Regions from separate parts of the Bradyrhizobium sp. JHI2711 genome, predicted to be linked through region 1. Evidence: predicted binding sites of a transcription regulator. Region 1 holds the regulator's gene; each other region holds the start of a gene.
What was found. The regulator PhoB, encoded in region 1, activates phosphate uptake and scavenging genes when phosphate is short. The targets are predictions, from matches to a motif close to TGTCATNNANCTGTCAT.
Positions count from the first base shown of each region.

Region 2: the regulator PhoB is predicted to act here: its motif matches at 5,416-5,432, upstream of ACTEK7_RS12720 (DUF2794 domain-containing protein).
Region 3: the regulator PhoB is predicted to act here: its motif matches at 4,784-4,800, upstream of ugpB (sn-glycerol-3-phosphate ABC transporter substrate-binding protein UgpB).
Region 4: the regulator PhoB is predicted to act here: its motif matches at 4,316-4,332, upstream of phnF (phosphonate metabolism transcriptional regulator PhnF).

Region 1 is NZ_JBPZPT010000002.1:745,943-753,072, reverse strand. It holds gene ACTEK7_RS16025 (aspartate aminotransferase family protein) at 1-211, opposite strand, end outside; gene ACTEK7_RS16020 (GcrA family cell cycle regulator) at 671-1,183, shown strand; gene phoB (phosphate regulon transcriptional regulator PhoB) at 1,478-2,185, opposite strand; gene phoU (phosphate signaling complex protein PhoU) at 2,208-2,924, opposite strand; gene pstB (phosphate ABC transporter ATP-binding protein PstB) at 2,936-3,757, opposite strand; gene pstA (phosphate ABC transporter permease PstA) at 3,754-4,599, opposite strand; gene pstC (phosphate ABC transporter permease subunit PstC) at 4,604-5,593, opposite strand; gene pstS (phosphate ABC transporter substrate-binding protein PstS) at 5,729-6,742, opposite strand; gene ACTEK7_RS15985 (ATP-binding protein) at 6,892-7,130, opposite strand, start outside.
Region 2 is NZ_JBPZPT010000002.1:38,406-45,535, forward strand. It holds gene ACTEK7_RS12700 (ABC transporter ATP-binding protein) at 1-430, shown strand, start outside; gene ACTEK7_RS12705 (ABC transporter permease) at 427-2,997, shown strand; gene ACTEK7_RS12710 (Bax inhibitor-1/YccA family protein) at 3,279-4,070, shown strand; gene ACTEK7_RS12715 (GNAT family N-acetyltransferase) at 4,321-4,851, shown strand; gene ACTEK7_RS12720 (DUF2794 domain-containing protein) at 4,982-5,353, opposite strand; gene ACTEK7_RS12725 (DUF1223 domain-containing protein) at 5,884-6,660, opposite strand; gene acnA (aconitate hydratase AcnA) at 6,892-7,130, opposite strand, start outside.
Region 3 is NZ_JBPZPT010000002.1:149,199-156,328, reverse strand. It holds gene ACTEK7_RS13255 (Hsp20 family protein) at 1-172, opposite strand, end outside; gene ACTEK7_RS13250 (sn-glycerol-3-phosphate import ATP-binding protein UgpC) at 441-1,529, opposite strand; gene ugpE (sn-glycerol-3-phosphate ABC transporter permease UgpE) at 1,638-2,486, opposite strand; gene ugpA (sn-glycerol-3-phosphate ABC transporter permease UgpA) at 2,486-3,367, opposite strand; gene ugpB (sn-glycerol-3-phosphate ABC transporter substrate-binding protein UgpB) at 3,415-4,731, opposite strand; gene ACTEK7_RS13230 (CaiB/BaiF CoA transferase family protein) at 5,015-6,217, opposite strand; gene ACTEK7_RS13225 (organic hydroperoxide resistance protein) at 6,397-6,822, opposite strand; gene ACTEK7_RS13220 (MarR family winged helix-turn-helix transcriptional regulator) at 6,978-7,130, shown strand, end outside.
Region 4 is NZ_JBPZPT010000003.1:614,897-622,026, forward strand. It holds gene phnL (phosphonate C-P lyase system protein PhnL) at 1-355, opposite strand, end outside; gene phnK (phosphonate C-P lyase system protein PhnK) at 378-1,175, opposite strand; gene ACTEK7_RS25250 (alpha-D-ribose 1-methylphosphonate 5-phosphate C-P-lyase PhnJ) at 1,168-2,064, opposite strand; gene ACTEK7_RS25255 (carbon-phosphorus lyase complex subunit) at 2,061-3,164, opposite strand; gene phnH (phosphonate C-P lyase system protein PhnH) at 3,169-3,777, opposite strand; gene phnG (phosphonate C-P lyase system protein PhnG) at 3,782-4,246, opposite strand; gene phnF (phosphonate metabolism transcriptional regulator PhnF) at 4,366-5,097, shown strand; gene phnE (phosphonate ABC transporter, permease protein PhnE) at 5,233-6,087, opposite strand; gene phnE (phosphonate ABC transporter, permease protein PhnE) at 6,084-6,971, opposite strand; gene phnD (phosphonate ABC transporter substrate-binding protein) at 7,039-7,130, opposite strand, start outside.

The DNA of each region.
Region 1 (7,130 bases):
TCGACATGTGCCAGAGCTTGGTCGCCTGCTCCTGCAATGCCTTGACCAGCGCGGGATGGACATGGCCGAGCGCATTCACCGCGACACCCGAGGTGAAATCGAGATAGCGATCGCCGTTGGTCGCGATCAGCCAGCAGCCTTCGCCGCGCTCGAAACCGAGGTCGGCCCTGGCGAAAACGGGGAGCAAATGCGGCGCTGCGCTGTTAGTCATGACGTCACTTGAATGTTGCGGACGGTGTGAGGCATGCATTGCGCGACGCACCATCGACCGGCCCCGGAAAACGAAACGTGCCGCCTTTTAAGGGCGGCACGTGGCACTATCTTATGCCTGGCAAGACGGGTGTCAATGCCGCCCGGAAAGCCTCGCGAAACGCTGATTCCGTAGTCTTGCGGTGCCGATTTTGCGGGTTTTTCACCACGGAACATGTGGAAGCGAGTCGGCGGACTCTTGCGCGGGAGTCACGCCATATTGTAGCGTTTGGACTGTCAGATACGACATCTCGTGCAGCAGTTCTGATCCCAGAAGTCCTCATGTACCGGCGTAAACGTTCGGGCGTCTTGAGCGCGCCCGGCGAGCCTTAAGGGATTCTGACGGCACGGGTTTTTCAAGGCTAAAGCATTCGCTGCGAAGGCCCCAGGATGGCAGGCGCGCAGCGAGGGAAAGGGTGCAATGACGGTTTTGACCTGGTCCGATGATCGCGTCGAGCAGCTGAAGAAGCTCTGGGAGGCCGGACTTTCGGCCAGCCAGATCGCGGCGGAGCTCGGCAATGTGACCCGCAATGCCGTGATCGGCAAGGTGCACCGGCTCGGCCTGTCCGGCCGCGCCAAGAGCCCTTCATCGGCAGCGCCGCGGCCGCGCAAGGCACGGCCCGCGCAGCATATGATGCGGGTGACCCGCCCCGTCGCGCGCGGCAACACCGCGTTGGCGCAGGCCTTCGAGGTCGAGTTGGAAGCCGAGCCGGTTACCTACGACAACGTGGTGCCGATGAGCCAGCGGCTGTCGCTGCTGGAATTGAACGAGGCGACCTGCCACTGGCCGGTCGGCGATCCCTCGAGCCCGGATTTCTTCTTCTGCGGCGGCAAGGCGCTCTCCGGCCTGCCCTATTGTGCCCAGCATTCGCGCGTGGCCTATCAGCCCGCAGCGGATCGCCGTCGCGCAGCACCGAAACCGGGCACGCGGTGAGCTTGCGGAATTCCCTGATCGCCAAGCTTTGATCGCCAAGCTTGATCGCCAAGACTGCAGCCGTCACACGATGACGGCTCCCAATCGCTCGGTGTCATCCCCGCGAAGGCGGGGATCCGTAACCGCGGGGCGCAATCGTTGCGCGAGATGGTCACTCCGAGTCTTCGCCAAACCACGTCCTGTGGCTAATCGCGAAGAGCGCAAGCGCTCAGATCCCGGGCTCACGCTGCGCGCGCCCCGGGATGACGGCCGAGATCGGCGCCGCAGTTCGCCAAACCAGCTGTCGCTGGCGCTTTATGTCTGCTCAGCCTTCGCGAAGCGATCGTCCAGCGCGTAGCCGGCGCCGCGGACGGTGCGGATCGGGTCCTGCTCGCGGCCGAGATTGAGCAGCTTGCGCAGGCGGCCGATATGCACGTCGACGGTGCGCTCGTCGATGTAGATGTCGCGGCCCCAGACGCTGTCGAGCAGCTGCTCGCGCGAGAACACGCGGCCGGGATGCTCCAGGAAGAACTCCAGCAGGCGATATTCGGTCGGACCGAGATCGATCGGCCGGCCCGAGCGCGCCACGCGGCGCTTGTCGCGGTCGAGCTCGATATCGCCATAGGCGAGCACGGTGGCGAGGCGCTCGGGACTTGCGCGCCTGAGCAGGCCCTTCACGCGCGCGAGCAGCTCCGGCACCGAGAACGGCTTGACGATGTAATCATCCGCGCCGGTCGCGAGCCCGCGCACCCGTTCGCTCTCCTCGCCGCGCGCGGTGAGCATGATGATCGGCAGCTGCTTGGTCTCGGGGCGGGTCCGAAGCCGCCGGCACAGCTCGATGCCTGACAGGCCCGGCAGCATCCAGTCGAGCACGATCAGATCGGGAATGTGCTCCTTGAGGCGGGTGTCGGCGTCATCGCCGCGCATCACCGTCTCGACGTCATAGCCGTCGCCTTCGAGGTTGTAGCGGAGAAGCTCGGTGAGAGCTTCCTCGTCCTCAACCACCATAATGCGTGCGCCCATGTGGTCGTCGCTCCTTAAGTCGTCAGGTATTCGGCACCGTCGTGGCGAAGGTCGTCATGTCGCCCTTCGGCCGCTTGTCGGTGATCGCCTGGCCCTCGATCATGTAGAACACTGTCTCGGCGACGTTGGTGGCGTGGTCGCCGATCCGCTCGATGTTCTTGGCACAGAACATCAGGTGGATGCAGAACGAGATGTTGCGCGGATCCTCCATCATGTAGGTGAGGAGCTCGCGGAACAGCGAGGTGCAGATGGCGTCGACTTCCTCGTCGCCCTTCCACACCGCCATCGCCGCCGGCAAATCGTGCGCGGCATAGGCGTCCAGCACCGACTTGACCTGCTGCTGCACGAGATCGGTCATGTGCTCCAGGCCGCGGAACAGCTTGAGCGGATGGAAATCCGTCTCCAGCGCCGCGACGCGCTTGCCCATGTTCTTGGCGAGATCACCGATGCGCTCGAGATCGGTCGCAACGCGCATGGCGCCGACGATCTCGCGCAGGTCGACAGCCATCGGCTGGCGGCGGGCGATGGTGAGCACGGCACGCTCCTCGATGCGCTTCTGCAGCGCGTCGAGCTCGGCGTCGGTGGTGACGACGCGCTGGCCGAGCGCGACGTCGCGGCGGATCAGCGCGTCGACGGAATCGACGATCATGCGCTCGGCGATGCCGCCCATCTCGGCGACCAGGCGGGTGAGCTCCTGAAGGTCGCTGTCGAAAGCCTTTACGGTATGTTCAGAACCCATGTTCCGTCTCCTCAGCCGAACCGGCCGGTGATGTAATCCTGCGTGCGCCGATCGCTCGGCGACGTGAAGATCTTGCTGGTGTCGTCGAACTCGATCAACTCGCCGAGATACATGAAGGCGGTCTTGTCGGAGACGCGCGCCGCCTGCTGCATGTTGTGGGTGACGATCGCGATCGTGTAGTTCTCTGACAATTCCTGGATCAGCTCCTCGACCTTGGCTGTCGAGATCGGGTCGAGCGCCGAGCAGGGCTCGTCGAACAGGATCACCTCGGGCCGCACCGCGACGGTGCGGGCGATGCAGAGGCGCTGCTGCTGGCCGCCGGAGAGCGACAGGCCGGAGGCATTGAGCTTGTCCTTGACCTCGTTCCACAGCGCGCCGCCGCGCAGCGCCTTCTCGACGCGGTCGTCCATCTCGGACTTGGAGATCTTCTCGTAGAGACGAATGCCGAAGGCGATGTTCTCGTAGATCGTCATCGGGAACGGCGTCGGCTTCTGGAACACCATTCCGACCCGGGCCCTCAGCAGGTTGAGGTCCAGCTTGGGGTCGAGGATGTTGGTCTGGTCGAGCAGCAGCTGGCCGGTGGCGCGCTGGCCCGGATAGAGATCGTACATCCGGTTGAAGATGCGCAGCAGGGTCGACTTGCCGCAGCCCGACGGGCCGATGAACGCCGTGACACGATTGGTGCCGAGCGCCAGGTTGATGTTCTTCAGCGCGTGGTGCTCACCGTAGTAGAAATTCAGGTTGCGCGCGGTGACCTTGGCGGGCGCCTCGGGCAGCGGCTGCGAGCCGGGATGAACGGTTGGCGCACTGACGGAAACAGACATTTCACTCATTTTGCAGTCCTCTCGGCGCCGATGATGCGCGCGCCAATGTTCAGGGCAAGCACGGTCAGGGTGATCAGCAGCGCGCCGCTCCAGGCGAGCTGCTTCCAGTAGGCGTAGGGGCTCTGCACGAAATTGTTGATCGTCACCGGCAAGTTGGCCATCGTCTTGTCCAGCCCCAGGCTGAAGAACTGGTTTGAAAGCGCGGTGAACAGCAGCGGCGCGGTCTCGCCGGCGACCCGGGCGGTGGCGAGCAGCACGCCGGTGATGAGGCCGGCGCGCGCCGCACGGTACGCGATACGCCTGATCACCAGCGATCGCGGCAGGCCGAGCGCGCTGGCAGCTTCGCGCAATGGATTCGGCACCAGCAGCAGCATGTCCTCCGTGGTGCGCACGACGACCGGTATCACGATGACGGCAAGCGCCAGCGCGCCCGCAATCGCCGAGAAGCCGCGCATCGGCACCACCACCGCGCCATAAATGAAGAGGCCGATGATGATCGAGGGCGCCGACAGGAGAATGTCGTTGATGAAGCGGATCACCGAGGTCAGCTTGTCGTTGCGGCCGTACTCGGCCAGATAGGTTCCGGCGAACAGGCCGAGCGGCGCGCCGATGCCGACACCGATCACGGTCATGATCAGCGAGCCGACGATGGCGTTGCGCAGGCCGCCCTCGGTCGATCCAGGCGGCGGCGTGTCAGCTGTGAAGACCTGGAGGTTGAGCCCGGCCAGGCCGTTGTAGAGCAGCGTGACCAGGATCAGCGCGAGCCAGGTGACGCCGAAGGCGGCGGCTGCGATGCAGAGGCCGCGAATGACGATGTCCCAGCGGCGGCGGCGCGAATAGATCGGGTTCATGGCTTCACTTCCCGGCCTTGGTTTCGAGGCGCAGCAGCATCAAACGGGCGGCAGCGAGCACGAAGAACGTCAGCACGAACAGCAGGAGGCCGAGCAGGATCAGGCCGGACTGGTGCAGGCCGTCGCTCTCGGCAAATTCGGAGGCGATCGCCGCCGAAATCGTCGTGCCCGGCGCGAAGATCGACGAGGAGATCCGGAACGAGTTGCCGATGATGAAGGTCACCGCCATGGTCTCGCCGAGCGCCCGGCCCAGCGCCAGCATGACGCCGCCGATGATGCCGACGCGGGTGTAGGGGATCACCACGCTGCGGACGACCTCCCAGGTGGTGCAGCCGACGCCGTAGGCGGCTTCCTTCAGCACCGGCGGCACCGTCTTGAACACGTCGACCGAAATCGAGGTGATGAAGGGCAGCACCATGATGGCGAGGATCAGCGCGGCGTTGAACAGGCTGAGATAGGACGGGGGCCCTGCGAAGATCGCGCCCAGCACGGGGACGCCGTCGAACACCCTGATCATGAAAGGCTGGAAGGTGTTGGCCAGGAACGGGCCGAGCACGAAGAAGCCCCACATGCCGTAGATGATCGAGGGGATGCCGGCGAGCAGCTCGACCGCCATGCCGATCGGGCGCCGCAGCCATTGCGGGCAGAGCTCGGTGAGGAAGATCGCAATGCCGAGACCGACGGGAATGGCGATCAGCATCGCGATGAAGGAGGTGACGAGCGTGCCGTAGATCGGCCCGAGCGCGCCGAGCACCGGCGGATCGGCCGAGGGCGCCCAGCGCTGCGTCCACAGGAAGGAGATGCCGAACTCCTGGATCGCCGGGAAGGCGCCGACGATCAGCGAGATGATGATGCCGCCGAGGATCAGCAGCACCGAGATCGCGGACAACCGCGTGATCCAGTAGAAGGTGACGTCGCCGAGCTTGAACGCGCTCAAGGCCTTGGCGCGATCATATGGACCGGCAGCATCAATCACATTGCTCTCAACAGCCATCTCAGCCACGCCGATCCCCTATACCCGTTTTATGTACGCTTGTTGTTGGTGGCGCGCTCCGGATGCGGCAGGAGGCCGATCCGGAGCGGAGATCTTGCAGCGTCCCGGAACCGTGTCCGGGACACATATAGCGCCTTAGCTCTTGATCTCGGCAGCCCAGGTCTTCTCGATCTGCTGGACGACGCTGTCCGGCATCGGAATGTAGTCGAGCTCCTCGGCCATCTTGCCGCCGTTCTTGAAGGCCCAGCGGAAGAACTTGATCGCTTCCTGCGCGGCCGCCTTGTCGGTGGCGGACTTGTGCATCAGGATGAAGGTCGCCGCCGTGATCGGCCAGGACTTCTCGCCGGGCTGCTCGGTCAGGATGACGTAATAGCCGGGAGCCTTGGACCAATCGGCGTTGGAGGCGGCCGCCTGGAAGGCCTCGACGGTCGGCTGCACCGGCTTGCCGGCCTTGTTGACGAGACCGGTGTGGGTGAGCTTGTTCTGCTTGGCATAGGCGTATTCGACATAGCCGATCGAGTTCTTGGTCTGGCTGATGTTGCCCGACACACCCTCGTTGCCCTTGGCGCCGACGCCGACCGGCCACTCGACCGCGGTGCCCTCGCCGACCTTGCTCTTCCAGTCCGCGCTGGCCTTGGAGAGATAGTTGGTGAAGTTGAAGGTGGTGCCCGAGCCGTCCGAACGACGGACCACGGTGATGGCTTCTGACGGCAGCTTCGCGCTGGGATTGAGCTTCTTGATCGCGGCATCGTCCCACTTGGTGATCTTGCCGAGATAGATGTTGGCCAGGGTCTCGCCGTCGAACACCAGCTCGCCCGGCTTCACGCCCTCGATGTTGACGACGGGGACGATGGCACCCATCACCATCGGCCACTGGACGAGGCCGTCCTTCTCGAGCTGCTCGGCCTTGAGCGGCGCGTCGGTGGCGCCGAAGGTCACGGTCTTGGCCTGGATCTGCTTGATGCCGCCACCCGAGCCGATCGACTGGTAGTTCAGACCGTTGCCGGTCTCCTTTTTGTAGGCGTCAGCCCACTTCGAATAGATCGGGAACGGGAACGTCGCGCCGGCACCGGTGATGTCGGCCGCAAAGGCTACCGTCGTCGATGCGGCGACCAAGCCGGCAGCGACCATGGTTTTGAGGAAATTCATGCTGGTCTCCATACAGGGGAGCGAAGCGCCATCCGCGCCCGATCGCGCTCCCCGCGCCGCCGCTTTAGGGGCGGTCGGCTGTGCTTTTACGAAGGTTTCGTGACAGTTGGATGACGACACCAAGCAATTGAAATTGCTTGCGTTTCCGATCAAGCCGGAGTCTTGATCTGGGGAAAACAGGCGGTGAAGGTGGCGCCCTGCCTGGGCACGCTTTCGATCAAAAGGCGGCCGCGATGACGGTTAAGGATATGTTTCACCAACGATAACCCGAGCCCGGTGCCGCCTTGCGAGCGGCTGTCGCCGACGTCGACCCGATAGAAGCGCTCGGTCAGCCGCGGCAGGTGCTCCGGCGCGATGCCCGGGCCGAAATCGCGGACCATGACCCGCA
Region 2 (7,130 bases), 710 kb from region 1:
CCGCCAGGTCGGCATCGTCTTCCAGTCCTTCCACCTGATCCCGACCATGACGGCGCTGGAGAACGTTGCTGTGCCGCTCGAGCTCGCCGGCAACCCCGATGCCGCCAAGCGCGCGGCAGAGGAGCTGCAATCGGTCGGGCTCGGTGACCGCCTGCATCATTATCCGACGCAGCTCTCCGGCGGCGAGCAGCAGCGCGTCGCGCTCGCCCGCGCGCTGGCACCCGACCCCGCGATCCTGGTCGCTGACGAGCCGACCGGCAATCTCGACGAGACCACCGGTAAGCAGATCGTCGATCTGCTGTTCAGCAAGCACGCCGAGCGCGGCATGACCTTGGTGCTGGTGACGCACGATTCCTCGCTCGCGCATCGCTGCGATCGCGTCATCCGCCTGCGCTCCGGTCGCATCGACACGCAGTCTGCGCCCGCATGAGCGCCGTGGCCGAATCGTTCGCGAAACCCAACGCCGTCGCGCTGTCGCTGCGCTACGCCTTGCGCGAATTGCGCGGCGGCCTGCGCGGCTTCTATGTCTTCATCGCCTGCATCGCACTCGGCGTGATGGCGATCGCCGGCGTCGGCTCGGTGTCGGCGAGCCTGAGCGACGGTCTGGCGCGCGAAGGCCGCACGCTGCTCGGAGGCGACGTCTCCTTCGTGCTGTTCCAGCGCGAGGCCAAGCCGGAAGAGGTCGCGTTCCTGCGTTCGCGCGGCACGCTGTCGGCGGCTGCGACCTTGCGCGGCATGGCGCGTTCGGCTGACGGCAAGCTGGCGCTGGTCGAGATGAAGGCGGTCGATAACACCTATCCGATGCTGGGACAGCTGACGCTGGCACCAAAGCTGCCGATGGCCGATCTGCTCGCCGAGCGTGACGGCGCGTTCGGTGCCGCCGCCGATCCGACGCTGCTGGCGCGGCTCTCGCTCAAGACCGGCGACCGCGTCACGATCGGGTCCGCAACGTTCCAGATCCGCTCCACCGTCGAGGCCGAGCCGGACAAGCTCGCCGGCGGCATCGGCTTCGGGCCGCGCTTTCTGATCAGCGAGGCGGCCTTGCGCGCCACCGGCCTGATCCAGCCCGGCAGCCTGGTACGCTGGGTCTACCGGGTCAAGCTGCCGGAGGCCGCGAACAACGAGCGCGCCACCGAAGCCTTCATCGCGGATGCGCGCAGCGCCGCGCCGCAGGCCGGCTGGGAGATCCGCAGCCGCTCCAACGCCTCGCCGCAGCTCGAGCGCAACATCAACCGCTTCACGCAGTTCCTGACGCTGGTCGGCCTTGCCGCGCTGCTGGTCGGCGGCGTCGGCGTCGCCAATGCCGTCAAGAGTCACATCGACCGCAAGCTCGAGGTGATCGCTGCCTTCAAGGCCGTCGGGGCCACCGGCCGGGACGTGTTCGGCATCTACCTGGCGCAAGTGGTCCTGCTGGCCGCGATCGGGTCCGTGATCGGCCTGGCGCTCGGCGCCGCGATGCCCTTTGCGATCGTTGGCCTGTTCGGCAAGCTGTTGCCGCTGCCGGTGGTGCCGGCCGTGCACACCGACGAGCTCGCGCTGTCCTTCCTCTACGGCCTCCTCACCGCGCTCGCCTTCGGCCTGTGGCCGCTCGCGCGCGTGCACGACGTGCCGGTGGCCGCGCTGTTCCGCGACACCATCAGCTCCGAATGGCACCGGCCACGCGCGAGCTATCTCGTGTTCATGGCCGTCGTGATCGCACTCCTCATCGCGGTCGTGATCGGCCTGTCGTTCGACAGGCGCATCGCCGCGGTGTTCGTGGCCTCCTCAGTGGTCGTGTTCGCCTTGCTGCGCGGCATCGCCGCCCTGCTGATGACGATCGCACGACGGCTGCCACGGACGCGGCTGCCGATGCTGCGGCTTGCGATCGCCAACATCCACCGGCCGGGCGCGCTGACGCCGTCCGTCGTGCTGTCGCTGGGGCTCGGGCTCGCCGTGCTCGTCACCATCACCCAGATCGACGGCAATCTGCGCCGGCAGTTCCTGGCGGCGCTCCCCGACCAGGCGCCATCGTTCTTCTTCATCGACATTCCGAGCGCGCAGGCCGAGCAGTTCGATGGCTATCTGCGCCAGATCGCCCCCGGCGCCAGGATCGAGGACGTGCCGATGCTGCGCGGACGCATCGTCGCCGCGCGCGGGGTGCGCGCCGAGGAGCTCAAGCCGACCACGGATTCCGAATGGGTGCTGCAGAGCGATCGCGGCCTGACCTACACCGCCGAGCTGCCGAAGGGCTCCAAGGTGGTCGAGGGCGAATGGTGGCGCGCCGATTATTCCGGCCCGCCGCTGGTCTCGTTGGAGAAGAAGATTGCCGACGGGCTCGGCCTCAAGCTCGGCGACGAGGTCGTGGTCAACGTGCTCGGCCGCGACATTCCGGCCAAGATCAGCAATTTGCGCACGATCGACTGGCAGGGTCTCGGCATCAATTTCGTCCTGGTGTTCTCGCCCAACGCCTTCAAGGGCGCGCCGCACACCCATATCGCGACGCTGACAGAAGCGGGCGCAAAGGCGGCGGGCGACGGCAAGATCATCAAGGAGGTCGCCGACGCCTATCCGATGGTGACGAGCGTGCGCGTGCGCGAGGTGATGGAGACGGTCGGCTCTGTGGTGACCAATCTGGCCCTGGCGATCCGCGGCGCCAGCGCGGTGACGCTGATCTCGGCGATCCTGGTGCTGGGCGGGGCGCTCGCCGCCGGCCACCGCCACCGCGTCTATGATGCGGTGATCCTCAAGACCCTGGGTGCGACGCGGCTGCGGCTGCTCGGCGCCTATGCCCTCGAATACCTGCTGATCGGCCTTGCCACCGCGGTGTTCGGGGTGATTGCGGGCAGCATCGCGGCCTGGCTGATCGTGACGCGGCTGATGACGCTGAGCTTCGTCTGGCAGGCCGGCAGCGCCGCCGGCGTGGTCGCCGCCGCGCTGGTCGTGACCGTCGGGCTCGGGCTTGCCGGCACGCTGCTGGCATTGAACAAAAAGCCCGCGACGGTGTTGCGAAATTTGTGACAAAATGTAGCGGCGGATCGAGCTGCCCGGAATCGGCCCGGTTTCCGCGATTAACCACGCTACCCCGTCAGCTTCGCGTCAGGATTGACGCCGAGGGCGACATTCAGCCGCGCGTGGAAGGTTGCGGCGAATGTGTTAGTTTCCCACATATCGGATGGGTTCGGAGTCCCGATTGTGAGCCAAAATTCAATCGGCTGGCAGCGGTCTCCGAGATAGAATTTGACGAACCGGCGGCATGGCGACCCTCGTGCCGGACCGGACCAACCAACGGGAATTCGACCATGTCGGACCTAGACCGTAACTACGCTTCTCCTTTCGGCAGGGCCGCCGGGCGTGTTGACGCCGCGACGGTCGATGCCGGCCTGCGCGCCTATATGCTGCGCATCTACAACTACATGAGCATTGGCCTGGCCATCACCGGCCTTGCCGCGCTCGGCGTCTACATGGCCGCCGTGACCGACGTTCCGACGGCGGACGCCGTCCGCGTCGGCAAGGTGTTCCTGACACCGTTCGGCTACGCCATGTTCGTCAGCCCCCTGAAGTGGCTGTTCATCCTGGCGCCGCTCGCGATGGTGTTCGTGATCTCGGCGGGCATAAACCGTCTGGCACCCTCGACCGCCCAGATCCTGTTCTGGGTGTTCGCGGCGCTGATGGGCATCTCGCTGTCGTCGATCTTCCTGGTGTTCACGCACACCTCGATCGTGCGGGTGTTCTTCATCACCGCGGCGACCTTCGGTGCGCTGAGCCTCTACGGCTACACCACCAAGCGTGACCTGACCGGCATGGGCTCATTCCTGTTCATGGGCCTGATCGGCATCGTTCTCGCCAGCCTGGTGAACCTGTTCCTGGCCAGCTCGATGCTGCAGTTCATCGTGTCGGTGGTCGGCGTGCTGGTGTTCTCGGGCCTGACTGCCTGGGATACCCAGCGGCTGAAGAACGACTACATCTACGGCTATGCCTCGGCCGGCGGTGACGTCGCAGAGCGTTCGGCCATCACCGGCGCACTGTCGCTGTACCTGAACTTCATCAACCTGTTCACGCTGCTGCTGCAGCTCCTCGGCCAGCGCGAGTAAGCTCTGAGACGAGAGAACGGACACGAACCCCGGCCGAAAGGCCGGGGTTTTTGTTTGGAGGGTACGGCCTCTCCCCGTCATTGCGAGGAGCTCGCGACAAAATTGCGCAGCAATTTTGCGCCGATGCGACGACGCAATCCAGAGCCCCTCCGCAGATGCATTTCTGGATTGCTTCGCTGCGCTCGCAATGACGGGTGTGGAGGCAGCGCAGCCTCTTCCGGCCCCTCAGGGAACGCTCTATCCTTCCCCCATGTCCGCACCCGATATCAGGCCCACCACCGAGGCCGACCTCCCCGCCGTCACCGCCATCTACCAGCAGGCCGTCCGCGAGGGCACGGCGACGTTCGAGCTGGAGCCGCCCGACCTCTCGGAAATGACGCGCCGCTATCGCGCGCTGATCGACGGCGGCTATCCCTATTTCGTCGCCATGCTGGACGGCCGCGTGGCCGGCTATGCCTATGCCGGCGCCTACCGGCCGCGGCCCGCCTATCGCTTCACGGTGGAGAACTCGATCTATCTCGATCCGTCCTTCCACCGCCGCGGCGTCGGCTCAATGCTGCTGGAACGGCTGATCGTCGAATGCGAAGCGCGCGGCTTTCGCCAGATGATCGCTGTCATCGGCGATTCCGCCAATGCCGGGTCGATCGGCGTGCACACAAGGTGCGGCTTCAAGATGATCGGCACGCATCCCAGTGTCGGGCTGAAATTCGGCCGCTGGCTGGACACCGTGATGATGCAGCGCGACCTCGGCGAGGGCGCAAGCACGGTGCCGGGGAAGTAGTTCATCCGTCATTCCGGGGCGATGCACAGCATCGAACCCGGAATCCATTGAACGGCAGGGGCGGTGGAGGGAGGGATGGATTCCGGGCTAGCGACTTCGTCGCGCCCCGGAATGACGATCGATGGTTCGGCTAAACCACCGCCAATTTGCGATCGATCACCAGCAGCACCCGCTCGAGCTCGTGGCCGCGACGCAGGATCAGGCCGGTCGCCGAGATCACGCTGTACATGCCCTGTTTGCGCGCCAGGCGCGGGTCCTTCTCGATGCGATAGATCGGCACTTCCGAGGCGCGGCGATAGACCGAGAACACGGCGCGGTCCTTCAGGAAGTCGATGGCATAGTCGCGCCATTCGCCGTCGGCGACCATGCGGCCGTAGAGATTGAGAATCCGGTGCAGCTCGAGCCGGTTGAACGTCACCCGGTTCGGCTGCGCAAGCGCCGCGGCAGGACGCGCCGCCGCGCGCTGCTCGCTCGGGTCGGCATCCTCCGACGTCAGACTCATGGGAAGCGCCTCCTCATCGCACGGCTACCCGCGTCCGCCAAGATCGTCCCGGAACCGCGTTCGTGACAATTGCATGATTGCGCCAACCGTTCCGCATCGCAAGGGGCTCGACCCATCGAATCGGCGTCGCATCAGGGCACACGCAAGGGTGGAACTCCGTCGCGGCAAACCGTCACGGGATCGTTAGCAGGAATCATAGTATCGCCGCTTTTCCGCCAACCGCCTGCCGCCCTGCACTGCGAAAAGGGTGACGTGCGTTGACCCGGTCCTTTCGGTTCCGGATTCCTCAGCCCCCAGCCCCCCGGGGTCGAACAGGATCGGGTCTGTACGCACGACAAGGAGGGCCAACGCAAGTTGGTCCTTTTTTGTTTGTGCCGAGATGTTTCCGGGTCCGCCGTCATTCCCGGGCGCGCGAAGCGCGAGCCCGGAATCCATTTACCATCACACAAGCTGAGAAATGGATTCCGGGTTCGCGCCAAGAGGCGCGCCCCGGAATGACGAGCATCAATTGCTGAGACGTTCTGCCTGCTTCAATGCAGCGACGTGTAGGCCGCACCCAGCATCGGGCCCGGCCTCTCGCGGCTGCCGTCCTGGACGTAGACCACCGCGCCGTCGACGCCGTCGCGCGTGAGGTTCTCGATCGGCACCGTCCAGCTCTCCGGACGGCCGGTCCAGTCGCCGACCTTGAGCAGGCTGCGCACCACGTTGTGATAGGTGACCTGCTGTCCCTTGTTCTCGCCGCGGGTGATCGCGATCGGCACCGACTTCGCGATCGAGCAGATCCAGACCTCGCCGCGCGAGACCGTGGGCTCCTTGCTTGCGGCTACCGACACGTTGATCTGCTTGCCCGAGAGCGACATCGTCACCGGCACGCTCATCACGCCAGTGCCCTTGTCGGTCTTGCCGATCGCGTTCTCGATGCCGGTGCGATCGCTGCCGATGACATGGGTGGAGCCGTTGACCACGACCTGCGGCGTGTAGACCTCGCGGTCGCCGCGCATGCGCGAATAGGCACGCTGCCGTGCAGAGAAGCGCGAATCCGCCAGCGTGTCCTTCCAGCCGAGATAGTCCCAATAATCGATCGGCATGCTCAGCGCGATGACCGAGGGGTCCTTGGAGAGATCGCCGATGATCTGGTCGGCGGGCGGGCAGGAGGAGCAGCCCTGCGAGGTGAACAATTCGACGACGGCGCGGGGTTCAGCTTCGGCAGGACGAATGACGGCGATGATCGCACATATGCCGAGAGCTCCCGACCAGAGGGCGCCGGACCAACGTGGAATCAGATGGGAAGCCGTCATTGTCGTCATGTCGAACGCCGCACACCGTTGCTCTCAGGGGGAAATCTTATCGCCGGATGGTCACCGTAGTCTTACGGGGCGCGGTACATTCATCCATCCGGGCCACCGTCCAAAGGGAGGTTTTCCGCCGGGCGGGCCCATCTGAAGCGTACCGCAAACGCGCGAAGGCGGCCTTTGATAGGCCGCCTTCGTTAAGGCTTCTACTCACTTCGCAGTGAGCCATCATTCACAAATCCGCGTTTACGCCGCGAGCTTGCGCAGCACGTAGTGCAGGATGCCGCCGTTGCGGTAGTAGTCGAGCTCGTCCAGCGTATCGATGCGGCAGAGCAGCGAAACGCGCTGCAGCGAACCGTCGCCGGAGACGATCTCCGCGGTCAGCTTCTGGCGCGGCTTGAGGTCGCCGACGAGGCCGCGGATGGTCACCTTCTCGTCGCCCTTCAGCCCAAGCGACTGCCAGGAGGTGCCTTCCTCGAAGGTCA
Region 3 (7,130 bases), 600 kb from region 1:
CGGCGACCGCCAGCGTGATGCGCAAACGCTCGGGCTGGCCGTCCGTGCGGTCGCACCTCTCGATATTGTAGGGAGGATAACCGTCGGCGCCTTTGACGACCCGATCGAGCACGCGCTCGATCTCGTCGAAGCCCAGCAGGAAGGGACTGGAGAGCGTTGGAACACGAGACATAGTTTACAAAGTCCTCGCAGAAAGCGACTTTGGTGCATCAGGGCCCGCGAGCGGCGCCCCTTGATCAGCAATATGGGCATGTTCCCCTGTGGGTTCAAGCAGGTAGCGGGAGAGGCTGTGGACGGGCCACTTTCCGCCAAGCCCGAGCGCCTGGTTCGTCATGTTGGCATGACGCGTCGTGCGAGGCGATTTATCCCAACGAAAACAGAGCCCCTTCTACTGTGCATGGGGTTGTTTTCGCACCTTTGTCGTCGGGCCCCGGAGCTGCTCAGCCCTTGAGCCGCGTCCGCCCGTCGTCACTGAACAGATGCAGCTTCGCCCGCACCGCCGCGACACGGATTCTCGCGCCGATGGCGGGCGCTTGGGTTCCGGGAATGCGGACGATGACCTCGCCGGGCGGCAGCTCGCCGGGCGTGGCGGCGACGCGCTGGTCCTCCTGCTCGCGGGAGCCGTAGACGAAGGTCTCGGCGCCGACGCGCTCGATGGCTTCGACGGTGAGCGGCAGGGCGAGGCCGCCGGCCGGCGTCTCGTCGGTGATGACGAAATCCTCCGGGCGGATTCCGACGATGCCGGCATCGGCCGCGGCGCTGCCGGCGAGCTGCGACCGGATTTCCTCGGGCCGCGTCGACATCAGGTTCATCGGCGGCGCGCCGATGAAGGAGGCGACGAAGGTCGTCGCCGGTTTCTCGTAGATATCAAGCGGATTGCCGACCTGCTCGACCTGGCCGCCGTTCATCACCACGAGGATGTCAGCCAGCGTCATCGCCTCGAGCTGGTCATGGGTGACGTAGATCGACGTCGTGTTGAGCCGGCGCTGCAATTTGCGGATCTCGACCCGCATCGCGATGCGCAGCTTGGCGTCGAGGTTGGACAGCGGCTCGTCGAACAAGAACACCTTCGGCTGGCGCACGATGGCGCGGCCCATGGCGACGCGCTGGCGCTGGCCGCCGGAGAGCTGGCGCGGCTTGCGCTCTAGCATGGCGGAGAGCTCGAGCACGCGCGCGGCTTCCTCGACGCGGGTCTTGATCTCGGCCTCGGCCATGCCGCGGTTGCGCAGGCCATAGGCCATGTTGTTGTAGACGCTCATATGCGGATAGAGCGCGTAGTTCTGGAACACCATCGCGATGTCGCGATCGGCGGGCTCTACTCCGTTGACGACGCGGCCGCCGATGTCGATCTCGCCGCCGGTGACCGTCTCCAGCCCCGCGACCATGCGCAGCAGCGTGGACTTGCCGCAGCCGGAGGGGCCGACCAGCACGCAGAACTGTCCGTCGCCGACATCGACGTCGACGCCCTTGATGGCCTCGAAGCCGCCGGGATAGGTCTTGCGGACGCTGCGCAGGGTGACGTTAGCCATGGGTTGCACCGGCGAGTAGCGAGTAGGGAATGGCGAATGGAGACTTGTTAGCACGCAAGGCGGACGCAGCGACCCCATTCGCCACTCGCCATTCACTATTCGCCATCTTCACTTTTCCGTCTCGACCAGGCCGCGCACGAACAATTTCTGCATGGCGACGACGACGAACACCGGCGGCAGCATGGCCAGCACGGCGGTTGCCATCACGATCGGCCATTCGGTCAGCGCGTCGGTGGTGGTGATCATCTTGCGGATGCCGATCTGGATGGTCTGCATGTCGTCGCGCGTGGTGATCAAGAGCGGCCAGAGATATTGATTCCAACCGAGGATGAACAGGATCACGAACAGCGCCGCCATGTTGGTGCGCGACAGCGGCAAGAGCGTATCCCAGAAGAAGCGGAAGGGGCCGGCGCCGTCGATGCGCGAGGCCTCCAGCAGCTCGTCCGGCACGGTCATGAAAAACTGGCGGAACAGCAGCGTCGCGGTGGCCGATGCGATCAGCGGCAGCGACAGGCCGGCATAGCTGTCGAGCATGTGCAGGTCGGCGACGATCTTGTAGGTCGGATAGATGCGGACTTCGACCGGCAGCATCAGCGTGATGAAGATCAGCCAGAACAGCGCCATCCGGAACGGGAAGCGGAAATACACGATCGCATAGGCCGAGATGATCGAGACCGCGATCTTGCCCAGCGCGATCAGCAGCGCCATCACCAGCGAGTTCAGCATCATGTTGCCGACCGGCTCGCGGGTGGAGCCGCTCGTGCCGACGAAGATGGTCTGGTAGTAGGTCTGGAAGAAATGACCCCCGGGCAGCAACGACATCTGCCCGTTGGCGATCACCGCGTTGTCCTGGGTGGACGCCACGAAGGCGAGATAGACCGGGAAGGCGACGATCGCGATCCCGATCCAGAGGATGATATGGGCAATGTAGCGCCGAAAGCCTTCTTCCTCGACCATCAGTAGGTCACCTTGCGTTCGACGAAGCGGAACTGGATGCCCGTCAGCACGATCACCATGATCATCAGGATCACCGATTGCGCCGCGGAGCTGCCGAGGTTTCCGCCGAGCAGGCCGTCGGTATAGACTTTGTAGACCAGCGTCTCCGTCGACTTGCCGGGGCCGCCCCGGGTCATGGTGTCGATGATGCCGAACGTGTCGAAGAAGGCGTAGACGATGTTGACGACCAGGAGGAAGAAGATGGTCGGCGACAGCAGCGGGAAGATCACGGTCCAGAACCTGCGCATCGGGCGGGCGCCGTCGATCGCAGCCGCCTCGATCACGCTTCTGGGGATGCTCTGCAGGCCGGCGAGGAAGAACAGGAAGTTGTAGGAGATCTGCTTCCAGGCGGCGGCCAGGATGATCAGCGCTGCGGCCTGGTCGCCGTCGAGCAGTGGATTCCAGTCGATGCCCAGCGCCCGCAGGTAGCGCGAGAGCACGCCGAGCGAGGGGTGCAGCATGAAGATCCAGAGCACGCCGACGACCGGCGGCGCCACCGCATAGGGCCAGATCAGCAGCGTGCGGTAGAGCATCGAGCCGCGCAGCGGCTTGTCTGCCATCACGGCCAGCAGCAGCGCGAACGACAGCGACGACACCGCGATCGCGAATGAGAAGAAGAAGGTGCGCAGGATCGCCTCGAAATAGGCGGGCTCCTTGAACAGCTCGATATAGTTCTCGAACCAGACGAAGCTGGTCGACAGGCCGAAGGCGTCCTGCAGCAGGAACGACTGGATCATCGCCTGCAAGGCCGGCCAGTAGAAGAAAATCAGGACGATCGCGAGTTGCGGCGCAACCAGCGCATAGGGCAACAGCTTCGATTGGAAAATGGCTTGCTTTTGCATGATGCCCCAGCGCGGCAGGCCGGGGGACCGGCCTGCCGCTTGTCGCCTTACTTCACGGCGGTCTTTTCGAACTGGCGCAGCATGGTGTTGCCGCGCTCGACGGCCGCGTCCAGCGCCTGCTTGGCGGTCTTCTTGCCGGCCAGCGCCTGCTCGATCTCCTCCGCCCAGACGTCACGGAGCTGCACCATGTTGCCGAGGCGCAGGCCGCGCGAATTCTCGGTCGGCTCCTTGTTGGTCAGCTCGAGCAGCGGCGTCTCCAGATAGGGCTGATCCTTGTAGAAGCCATCCGCCTTGGCCTTCTCATAGGCCGCCTTGGTGATCGGCAGATAGCCCGAGGCCTTGTGGATGTAGACTTGGCGATCGGTGTCCGAGAGGAAGGAGAAGAATTTGGCGACGCCCTTGTAATCGTCCGCCGGTTTGCCGCCCATTACCCAGAGCGAGGCACCGCCGATGATCGAGTTCTGCGGCGCGCCCTTAGCGTCCGGGTAATAGGGCATCGGCACCGCGGTGAAGGCAAACTTGGCCTGCGCCTTGACGTTGCCGAAGAACGCGGACGAGGTCAGGTAGAGCGGACATTCGCCCGACGTGAAGCGGCCTTCGCCGGTGTTGGTGCGGCCGGCATAGTCGTAGGTCTTGTCCTTCTGGAGCTCGACCAGATTTTCGAGATGCTTGACCTGGAGCGGACCGTTGAAGGACAGCACGGTGTCGAAACCGTCGAGGCCGTTGGCCTTGCTGGCGAGCGGCACGTTGTGCCAGGCGGAGAGCTGCTCGAGATTGACCCAGGTGACCCAGGAGTTGGAGAAGCCGCAGGTGGCGTGGCCGGCCGCCTTCAGCTTCTTGGCGGCGTCGAACACTTCGGGCCAGGTCTTCGGCACCTCGACATTCGCTTTCTTCAGTGCGTCGAGATTGACCCACATCACGGTCGAGGACGAGTTGAACGGGAAGGACAGCATCTCGCCCTTCGAGGTCGAGTAATAGCCGGTGATCGCAGGCAGATAGGCCTTCGGATCGAACTTCTCGCCGGTCTCGGCCATCAGCTTGTAGACCGGCTTCACGGCGCCGGTCGCGGCCATCATGGTGGCGGTGCCGACCTCGAACACCTGCATGATGTGCGGCGCGTTGCCGGCGCGGAACGCGGCGATGCCGGCGTTCATCGTGTCGGCGTAGTTGCCCTTGTAGGTCGGGATCACCTTGTAGTCGCTCTGCGTGGTGTTGAAATCGTTGGCGAGCCTGACGATGACGTCGTTGTTGGCGCCGGTCATCGCGTGCCACCATTGGATTTCGGTCACGGCAAGCGCCGGCGACGCGCCGAGACCAATTGTGAGTGCGACGGCCGCCGCCGTGCCAAAATGTCGAAGAGCCATCAAGAACCTCCCTTGCCCGTCACTAAAGAAGCGCTTGCGCTAGCAGCGCCATATGACGTTCACATGACTGTGTAAGCGGGAGAAACGAAAGCAGCAAGCGCGGCCAAATGGGAAGTCGTCAAATAGGCCAAGACCGAGCCGTCAGCCAACTCCGTTCGCGCTGCACATGCGTGCGCGCGCCGCAGTGCGGCATTGAGATGAGGCATTATCGTGCCGCGGGCTCCGAACCTCTCCCACTTGCAAGCGGGAGAGGGAGCGCACCACCGTTGACGCTCGCCTTAGCTCAGCGTTTCCGCTCGGGACCGCAGACCGTGCCTTTTTCGACCATCGCGTCGATCTCGGCCTTGGAGTAGCCGAACTCGCCCAGCACCTCGGCCGCGTGCTGGCTGAATTTCGGCGGCACGCGGCGCAGGCTCGGCTTGCTGCGGTCGAGCCGGATCGGCGAGGCAACGCCCTTGTACCAGTCCTTCTCGATAATATCGCCACGCGCGATCGTGTGCGGATTGGTCAACGCCTGGTCGATCTTCTGCACGGGACCTGCAGGCAGGCCGGCCGCGAGCAGGCGGTTGCACAGCGGCTCGGCCTCGTGCTGGCTGAACACGGCCGCAAGCTCGGCGCGCAGTGCCTCGCGATTGGCGATGCGGTCCTTGTTGCGGGCAAAGCGCGGATCGGTGCCGAGCTCGGGCTTGCCGATCTCCTTCGCCAGCTTGCGGAAGGTGCCGTCATTGCCGACGCCGATGAAGATGTTGTCGGTCTTGGTCGGGAAGATCGCGTAAGGCACGAGGTTCGGATGCTCGTTGCCGGTGAGACCAGGCGGCTTGCCATGCATGAAATAATTCGCGGTGTGCGGATGCATGATGGCAAGGCCGGTCTCGTACAGCGTCGTCTCCAGGAACTGGCCCTTGCCCGACCGCTGCCGCTCCGACAGCGCCATCAGGATGCCGATCGCCGCATAAAGTCCGGTGGTGATGTCGACCAAGGGCACGCCGATCCGCATCGGCCCGCTCTCGGGCGAGCCGGTCGCTGCGATCATGCCGGTCATGGCCTGGATGATGGCATCGTAGCCGGGGTTGCCGCCGCGCGGGCCGTCGGCGCCGAAGCCGCAGATCCGGCAATGCACGAGGCGGGGATATTTCTTGCTGAGGACGTCGTTGCCGATGCCCCATTTCTCCAGCGTGCCCGGCTTGAAATTCTCGATCAGGACGTCGGCGGTCTCCAGCATCTTGAGCAGCACGATTCGGCCGCCCTCGGAGGCGAGGTCGAGGCCGATCGAGCGCTTGTTGCGGTTGATGCCGACGAAATAGGCCGCATCCTCCTCGTGGAACGGAGGGCCCCATTCGCGCACCTCGTCGCCCGCGGGCGGCTCAACCTTGATCACGTCGGCGCCGTGGTCGGCGAGGATCTGGGTGCAGTAGGGACCGCCGAGCACGCGCGTGAGATCGATGACGCGCAGTCCGCTCATGGCGCCCGTTGCTGCTTCAGTCATGCCTTCGCTTCCCCTGTGTCGATCATTGGATCACAGGCCTAGCGAGGTTTGTTTGCGCCAGCAATGGCGCCGAGCGTGGAGCCGTATGCGCCGCCGTGCAGCCATGCCGCAGCGTGGCAAATTCAGTCGGATGCGGCCGGCCCGAGGGGCATCCCGGGCCAGCCAATCCGCGCTGCCGATCAGACCACCGTCAGGCGAACGTCGACATTGCCGCGCGTGGCATTGGAGTACGGGCACACCTGGTGCGCCTTCGCGACCAGCGCCTCGGCGTCTGCGCGGGCAAGGCCCGGCAGCGAGACCGCGAGGTCGATATCGAGGCCGAAGCCGCCCTCGGAGCGCGGGCCGATGCCGACGGTCGAGGTGACCGAGGCGTCGGCAGGCACCTTCGGGCCGCCCTGCGAGGCCACGAACTTCATCGCGCCGATGAAGCAGGCGGCATAGCCGGCCGCAAACAGCTGCTCGGGATTGTTGCCAGCGCCGCCGCCACCGCCGAGCTCCTTCGGCGTGGTGAGCTTGACGTCGAGCGCGCCGTCGAGGGTCGCAGCATGGCCGTCGCGGCCGCCGGTGGCCTTGGCGCTGGTCTTGTAGAGGACGTTCACGGACATTGTCGTCTCCTCGGGTCTTTCCGGGTTGGGGTGCAAGCTTTATCGCAGACAATTAGATTGCGCGCAATATAATTCGTCGCGCCTCACATTTAATTGTTCGCAATTGAATGTGGCGCCGGTCGGGACCAGAATGGGAGAAACGCGCAGGATTCTTCATGGCCCGGAAATCAACGGCGGTAGACCCGCTTCGTCTCGACAACCAGATTTGCTTTGCGGTCTATTCCGCTACGCACGCCTTTAACCGCGTCTACAAGCCGCTGCTCGATCGGCTCGGCCTGACCTATCCGCAATATCTGGTCATGCTGGTG
Region 4 (7,130 bases), on a different contig from region 1:
TCAGCGGCTCCGCGACGACGTCGATGGTGGCGACGCGCGGCACCGCGCGCAGGAACTGGCTGACATAGCCGATGGTGGAGCGGCGGATGTTGAGCACCTGGCGTGGCTCGGCGGTGGCAAGATCGACCACTTTGCCGCGATGGCGGATGCCGATGCAGCCGCTATCGCAGCGATAATTGCCGAAGATCATCTTCAGGATGGACGACTTGCCGGCGCCCGACGGCCCCGACAGCACGACGCACTCGCCTGGATTGACCTGGAAGGTCACGCCACGCACGACAGGCAGCTCGATGCCGCCCTGCAGGTGCATCGTAAAGGTCTTGCCGGCGTCAGTGATGTCGATCATGGCGGTCATTGGAAAGCTCATATCGTAAAGTTCATGGCGGCAGGATCGAGGAGACGAGGAGCTGGGTATAGGGCTCGCGCGGGTCGTCGAGCACCTGGTCCGTGAGACCGGTCTCGATGACGCGGCCGCCTTTCATCACCATCACGCGGTGCGACAAGAGGCGCGCCACCGCGAGATCGTGGGTGACGATGATGACGGCGAGGTTCAGCTCGGCGACGAGGCTGCGCAAGAGATCGAGCAGGCGCGCCTGCACCGATACGTCAAGGCCGCCGGTCGGCTCGTCCATGAACACGAGCCGCGGCTCGGTAACGAGGTTGCGGGCGATCTGGAGGCGCTGGCGCATGCCGCCGGAATAGGTGCGCGGCGCATCGTCGATGCGCGCGACGTCGATCTCGACGCGCGTCAGCCAATCCGACGCGGTCTCACGGATGCGGCCGTAGTGATTCCACCCCACCGCCATCAGCCGCTCGCCGACATTGGCGCCGGCCGAGACTGCCATGCGCAGGCCCTGCGCGGGGTCTTGATGCACAAAGCCCCAATCGGTGCGGAACAGGAAGCGGCGCTCGGCCTCGCCGAGCGTCGTGAGATCGCGGGTGACGCCATCACGCATCCGATAGGACACATGGCCTGCACTCGGCGCGAGCTGGCCTGACAGCATTTGCAGCAGCGTCGACTTGCCCGAGCCGGATTCGCCGACGATCGCCAGCACCTCGCCGGGATAGAGCGAGAACGACACGTCGCGACAGGCATTGATGCGGCCGAACGACTTGCTGAGGGATTTTGCGACCAGCAGCGGCTCGTCGTTCTCGACCAGATTCTGATCAGCCATTCGCGGCCTCCTGCGCCTTATCCTTGTACGGCGCGGCACTGAGGCTGCCGTGATGGCCGGCGGCCTGGCGGCCCTCGCAATAATCGGTATCCGAGCACACGAACATGCGCCCGCCCTTGTCGTCGGTCACGATCTCGTCGAGATAGGAATTCTCCGCGCCACAGAGCGCGCAGGGCGCGTTGAAGCGGTAGGGCTCGAACGGGTGATCCTCGAAATCGAGCGACACCACCTGGGTGTAGGGCGGGATGGCGTAGATGCGCTTCTCGCGGCCGGCGCCGAACAATTGCAGCGCCGGGGAATTGTCCATCTTGGGATTGTCGAATTTCGGCGTCGGCGACGGGTCCATCACATAGCGCGCGTTGACCTTCACCGGGTAGGCATAGGCCGTGGCGATGTGGCCGAAGCGTGCGATGTCCTCGTAGAGCTTCACATGCATCAGGCCGTATTCGGCGAGCGCGTGCATGCGCCGCGTCTCGGTCTCGCGCGGCTCGAGGAAGCGCAACGGCTCGGGGATCGGCACCTGATAGACCAGCACCTGGTTCTCGTTCAGCGCCGTCTCGGGGATGCGGTGACGGGTCTGGATCACGGTTGCCTCGTCCGTCGCCGTCGTGGTCGCAACGCCCGCGGTCTTGGCGAAGAATTTGCGGATCGAGATCGCGTTGGTGGTGTCGTCCGAGCCCTGGTCGATCACCTTCAGCACGTCCTGAGGCCCAAGGATCGCGGCGGTGACCTGCACGCCGCCGGTGCCCCAGCCATACGGCATCGGCATTTCGCGACTGGCGAACGGCACCTGATAGCCGGGGATGGCGATCGCCTTGAGGATCGCGCGGCGGATCATGCGCTTGGTCTGCTCGTCGAGATAGGCGAAGTTGTAGGCGGGCGCGTTCATTCCGCGGCCTCCTTCATGGCATCGGGCGCATTGGCATCGGCGAATTCCTTGCGCAGTTTGCGCAGGAGGCCGAGCTCGGACTGGAAATCGACGTAATGCGGCAGCTTCAGATGCTCGACGAATCCGGTCGCCTGGACGTTGTCCGAATGCGACATCACGAACTCCTCGTCCTGCGCCGGGGCCAGCGCCTCTTCGCCGAGCTCACGGGCGCGCAGCGCGCGATCGACCAGCGCCATCGACATGGTTTTGCGCTCGCTCTGGCCGAAGGCGAGGCCATAGCCGCGGGTGAAGCACGGCGCCTCGGTCGCGGAGCCCTTGAACTGGTTGACCATCTGGCACTCGGTCAGCTCGATCGCCCCGAGCGGCACGGCAAAGCCGACATCTTCCGCGACAAATTCGACCTCGACCTCGCCGAAACGGATCTCGCCGACGAAGGGATGGTTGCGGCCGTAGCCGCGCTGGGTGGAATAGCCCATCGCGAGCAGAAAGCCTTCGTCACCACGCGCGAGGTTTTGCAGGCGCAAATCACGGTCCGCGGGGAAATTCAGCGGCTCGCGGGTGAGATCGCCGACGCTGGCGCCATCCTCGGCTTCCGGCGATGCTTCGATCAGCCCGTCGCGGCCGAGAATGTCTGTCACGCGCGGCGTCGGCGCGGTGGAGGCTTCGGCCGCAGCCGGCCTCTCCGGCACAAAACCTTGGGCGAGCGATGGATCGAGCAGGCGGTGCGTGTAGTCGAAGGTCGGACCCAGGATTTGGCCGCCGGGAATGTCCTTGAAGGTCGCCGACACCCGCCGTTGCACCCGCATCGCGCCGGTGTCGACGGGCTCGCTGGCACCGAAACGCGGCAGCGTGGCGCGGAAGGCGCGAACCAGGAAGATCGCCTCGATCAAATCACCGCGCGCCTGCTTGATCGCGAGTGCCGCGAGCTCGCGGTCATAGAGCGAGCCTTCGCTCATGACGCGATCGACGGCAAGGCCGAGCTGCTCCGAGATCTGGTCGAGCGAGATTTCCGCAACGCTCTGGTCGCCGCGCCGCTTATGCGCGAGCAGGCGATGGGCGTTCTCGATGGCGCGTTCGCCGCCTTTGACTGCGACATACATGCTTCTAGCTTCCCTTGCTCACGATTCGCGTGGTGCGGGGGATCGCGACCACGGCGTCATCGGCGACCAGCACCACATCGATGCCGCGCGGAAACAGCGCCTCGTTGATATGCAGGCGCTCGAACAGGTCGAACGGCTTGATCGACGCTTGCAGCGTGGCGACCCCGTCGATGCCGGGGCCGCGCAGCTCGAAGCTGCGCCCGGCGGCGAGGCTGTCGATCTGGACGATCACCGTGGTCGAGCGGTCCGGATATTCGCTGGTGCCGAGCGCGAAGCGCTCGAGCGAAGGCAGCGCACCGCCGTCACTGATGAGCGCGAACGAAGCAACCGACGAATCCTGCACAACCGGCGCTCCGGTGTGGAACTTCAGCCACTTCGTCACGTCCGCGCTTTCCGCCATCCGTGCGTCGAGCCAGAGCGGCGTGTCGTGGTCGAACAGCGTCAGCGCGATCGCGGCGGTGCCTCGCATCATCGTATCAGGCGCGCCCGCCATCGGCACGATGCGCTGGACCGAGCCCGGCCGCGCCATGGCGTCCATGACCGAGCGAAAGGTCGATTGCGCCGACAGCACCTTGTCGGCGAAACCCGGCGGCAGTTCCGCAATCGTGGTCATGATCTCACCCCTCACCGCGCACCATGGTGTAGAAATCAACCTTCGTTGCGGCGGCCGCTGCCGCCGCCTGCTTGCGCCTGACCATAAGCTGCTCGCGCAACGGCGCGATAACGTCGCGCTCCACCGCGCCGCCGAAATCGCGGGACTGCACCAGCGCATCGCACAGCGCGATCAGCCGCGCCTTCTCACCGTCGCGGCCGAGCGTGTAGCCGAACCCGACCTCGCCGCTCGCAAGCCGCACCGCGGCGCGCGACACCGTGGCTTCGCCGAGATTGAACGGCGCGCCGTCGCCGCCGACCCGGCCGCGCAGCATGACGAGGCCGTTCTCCGGCGTGCGCAGATCGTGGTGATCCGGGAGAGACAAGTTGCGGAGGCGAGCGGCGATCTCGCCCGCCTCCGCGTGCGCCAGCACCGCCATTGCGGCCTTGCGCTGGGCTTGCTGGTCGTTGTGCTGGGTCACCTGGTCCACCGAGCTTTTTGACAGAACTTGCCGCGTCGAAGTTGTCTATGATAATAGACAACTTCATACGGACGCGCCATGACTGTTTCGTGACAATGCTGTGATTTCTGGAGTAGGTTTCCCGCGACATGAGCATGCAGGACACAGCCTCCTCGGGCGTCGCGCTATGGCGCCTCGTGGCCGATGGCATCGAGCGCGGCATCGCCGACGGCCGCTTTGCGGCCGGCGACAAATTGCCGGGCGAGATGGAGATCGCCGAAACCTATCGCGTCAACCGCCACACCGTGCGGCGCGCGTTGGCAGCCCTCGCCGAGCGCGGCCTGGTGCGCGCCGAGCGCGGCAGCGGAACCTATGTCGAGGCGCAAAAGCTCGCTTATCCCTTGCGCTCGCGCACGCGCTTCTCCGAGATCGTCGGCGCCGATGGCCGCGAACCGCATGGCCGGCTGATCGAGGCGACCGATGACGTTGCGACGCGCGAGCTCGCACGAGAGCTGGGATTGAAGACCGGCGCGCCTCTGGTGCGGATCGAGGCGATTCGCCTCGCCGACCGTACGCCAATCTGTGTTTCCACCACCTGGCTCTCGGCTGAGCTGTTCCCGGACGCGGGCGCCGTGTTCGCAGCAACGCGCTCGATGACGAAGCTGCTGGAGCATTTCGGCGTCCGCGATTATCGCCGCGGCGCGACGAGAATCACCGCAGGGATCGTCGACGCGACCGACGCCGCACGGCTCGACCTGGCGCTGGGGCGGCCGATCCTGGTGGTCGACGCCACCGACCATGATCTCATGGGCAAGCCGCTGGTGACGAAGCACTCGCGCTTTGCGGCAGAACGTGTGGAGTTCTTGGTGGAGAACGCTTAGATCAGAGCGTTTTCCAGCGAAGCCTGCCCTCGGACTTGATCCGGGGTGGAAACGGTTTGCGTCGAGAAAACGCGTCAAAACTAGAATCAGAGCTCCGTTCCGATCCAATCGGAACGATAAGACTGCAGCACGACGTTAGGCGACCGTCCGCTTGCCGATGATCGCGAAGCGCAGCTTGCCGGAAATCCAGTCGATCGACGATACCGTTATCAGGATTAGGAGGATCAGAAACGATACCTTCTGCCATTCCAGCACCCGGATCTGTTCGGCAAGCTGAAGGCCAATGCCGCCAGCGCCAACGATTCCGATGATCGTCGCCGATCGCGTGTTCGACTCGAAATAGTAGAGCACCTGGCTCAGCAAGACCGGGAATACCTGCGGCAGCAATCCGAACCGGACGCTGTGGAGATGGCTGCCGCCCGATGACCGAACGCCTTCCGCGGGGTTCTTGTCGGCGACCTCGATCGCTTCCGAGAACAGCTTGCCGAACGTTCCGAAATCGCTGCAGATCACGGCCAGGATGCCGGCAAACGGCCCCAGCCCCACGACGCCGACCCAGATCAGTGCCCAGATCAAGGTATCGACTCCACGGATGGTATCGAGGCCACGACGGGTCAATAGGCGGATGATCCGGTTTGCAACCACGTTGCGCGCCGCCAGCAGGGATACCGGCAGCGCGAGCAGCGCGCCACCCAGCGTGCCGAGAAACGCGATCGACACCGTCTCTCCGAGCGCATACAGATATTTCAGGACCTCCGCCCAAGAACCCGGGTTGGGCGGCAACATGAGCTGGACGAATTCGCCCAGCCTGACCATGCCCTGGGAGAGCCGATTAAAGGGAATATCGAGCTGGACGATCCCGAACAGGAACAGCCCGACCGCCCCGCCGACGAGTATTGCGATCCTTCCCCGCTGCCACCAATCGGTCCGGAAGACGTCGGGATACCGTTCGGCAATGCCGGCCCGGTTTTCAAAACTGAAGGAGCTCATCGGGTGCTTCCCTCCAGCCCGAGCAGGCGGTGTCGCAACCGTTCCGTCAGGAAGTCGATCAACATGACGGTAAGGACGATGAGCAGCAGGATGGCGCTGACGTCGGTGAAGTAGAACTTGCGAACCGCCTCGATCAGATCCTGACCGATCCCGCCGGCGCCGACGAAGCCCATCACGGCGGCGCCCCGCACGTTGATCTCGAACCTGAGCAAGGCATAGCTCACGAAGTTCGAGAGGACCTGAGGCAACGCGCCGAACCGAACGACCTGAACCCAGCTGCCCCCGCTTGCCGCCACCCCTTCGACCGGCTTGCTGTCGATGTTCTCGACAACCTCGGCGAATTGCTTGCCCAACGCTCCGGCGGTATGGATTGCAATCGCCAGAACGCCCGGCAGCGGCCCGAGACCAAAGGCCAGCACGAAGATCAGGGCAAACACGATCTCCGGCACGGTCCTGAAAAACTCCAGAACGCGCCGGGTGACGAAAACAGTCGTTCCTGATTTCACGAGATTGGCCGAGGCGAGGAAGCAAAGTGCGAAACCGCACAGCGCACCCGAGAGGGTGCCCATATAGGCGATCAGCAACGTATCCCCGAGAAGCCGTGCCCAGCGCGGCAATCCCCACAGCCAGTCCGCCAAATCGCTCCATGCGGTCGCGAACGAAAATTTGGGTGCGATGCTGACGAAATAGGCCGGGAAGCGCCAGAAGTTCTCGACAAAATTCCCGAGACTGACCTCGCCCATCCAGCCCGCGGCAATGGCAACGGCGATCAGGACGGCGGCACCGAGCCATACGCGGCGGCGCTTGGCGGCAATTGCGGCCGCATAGCGATCGCCAAGCTCACGCAGCCTGGCTTCCGGAAATTCGGGAACTGCTGTTCGCATGGGATGTTCGCGAGAGCCGACGGGCAGATCTTGCGATCTGCCCGACTTGTCCAACCCTTCGTTTCCCTCAGGATTTCTGCTTGCGAATGCTGTCGACAAACTTGGTCAGTTCGATCACGGCGTCATACGCCTTGTGGCCGACCTCGACGTAGGGCAATT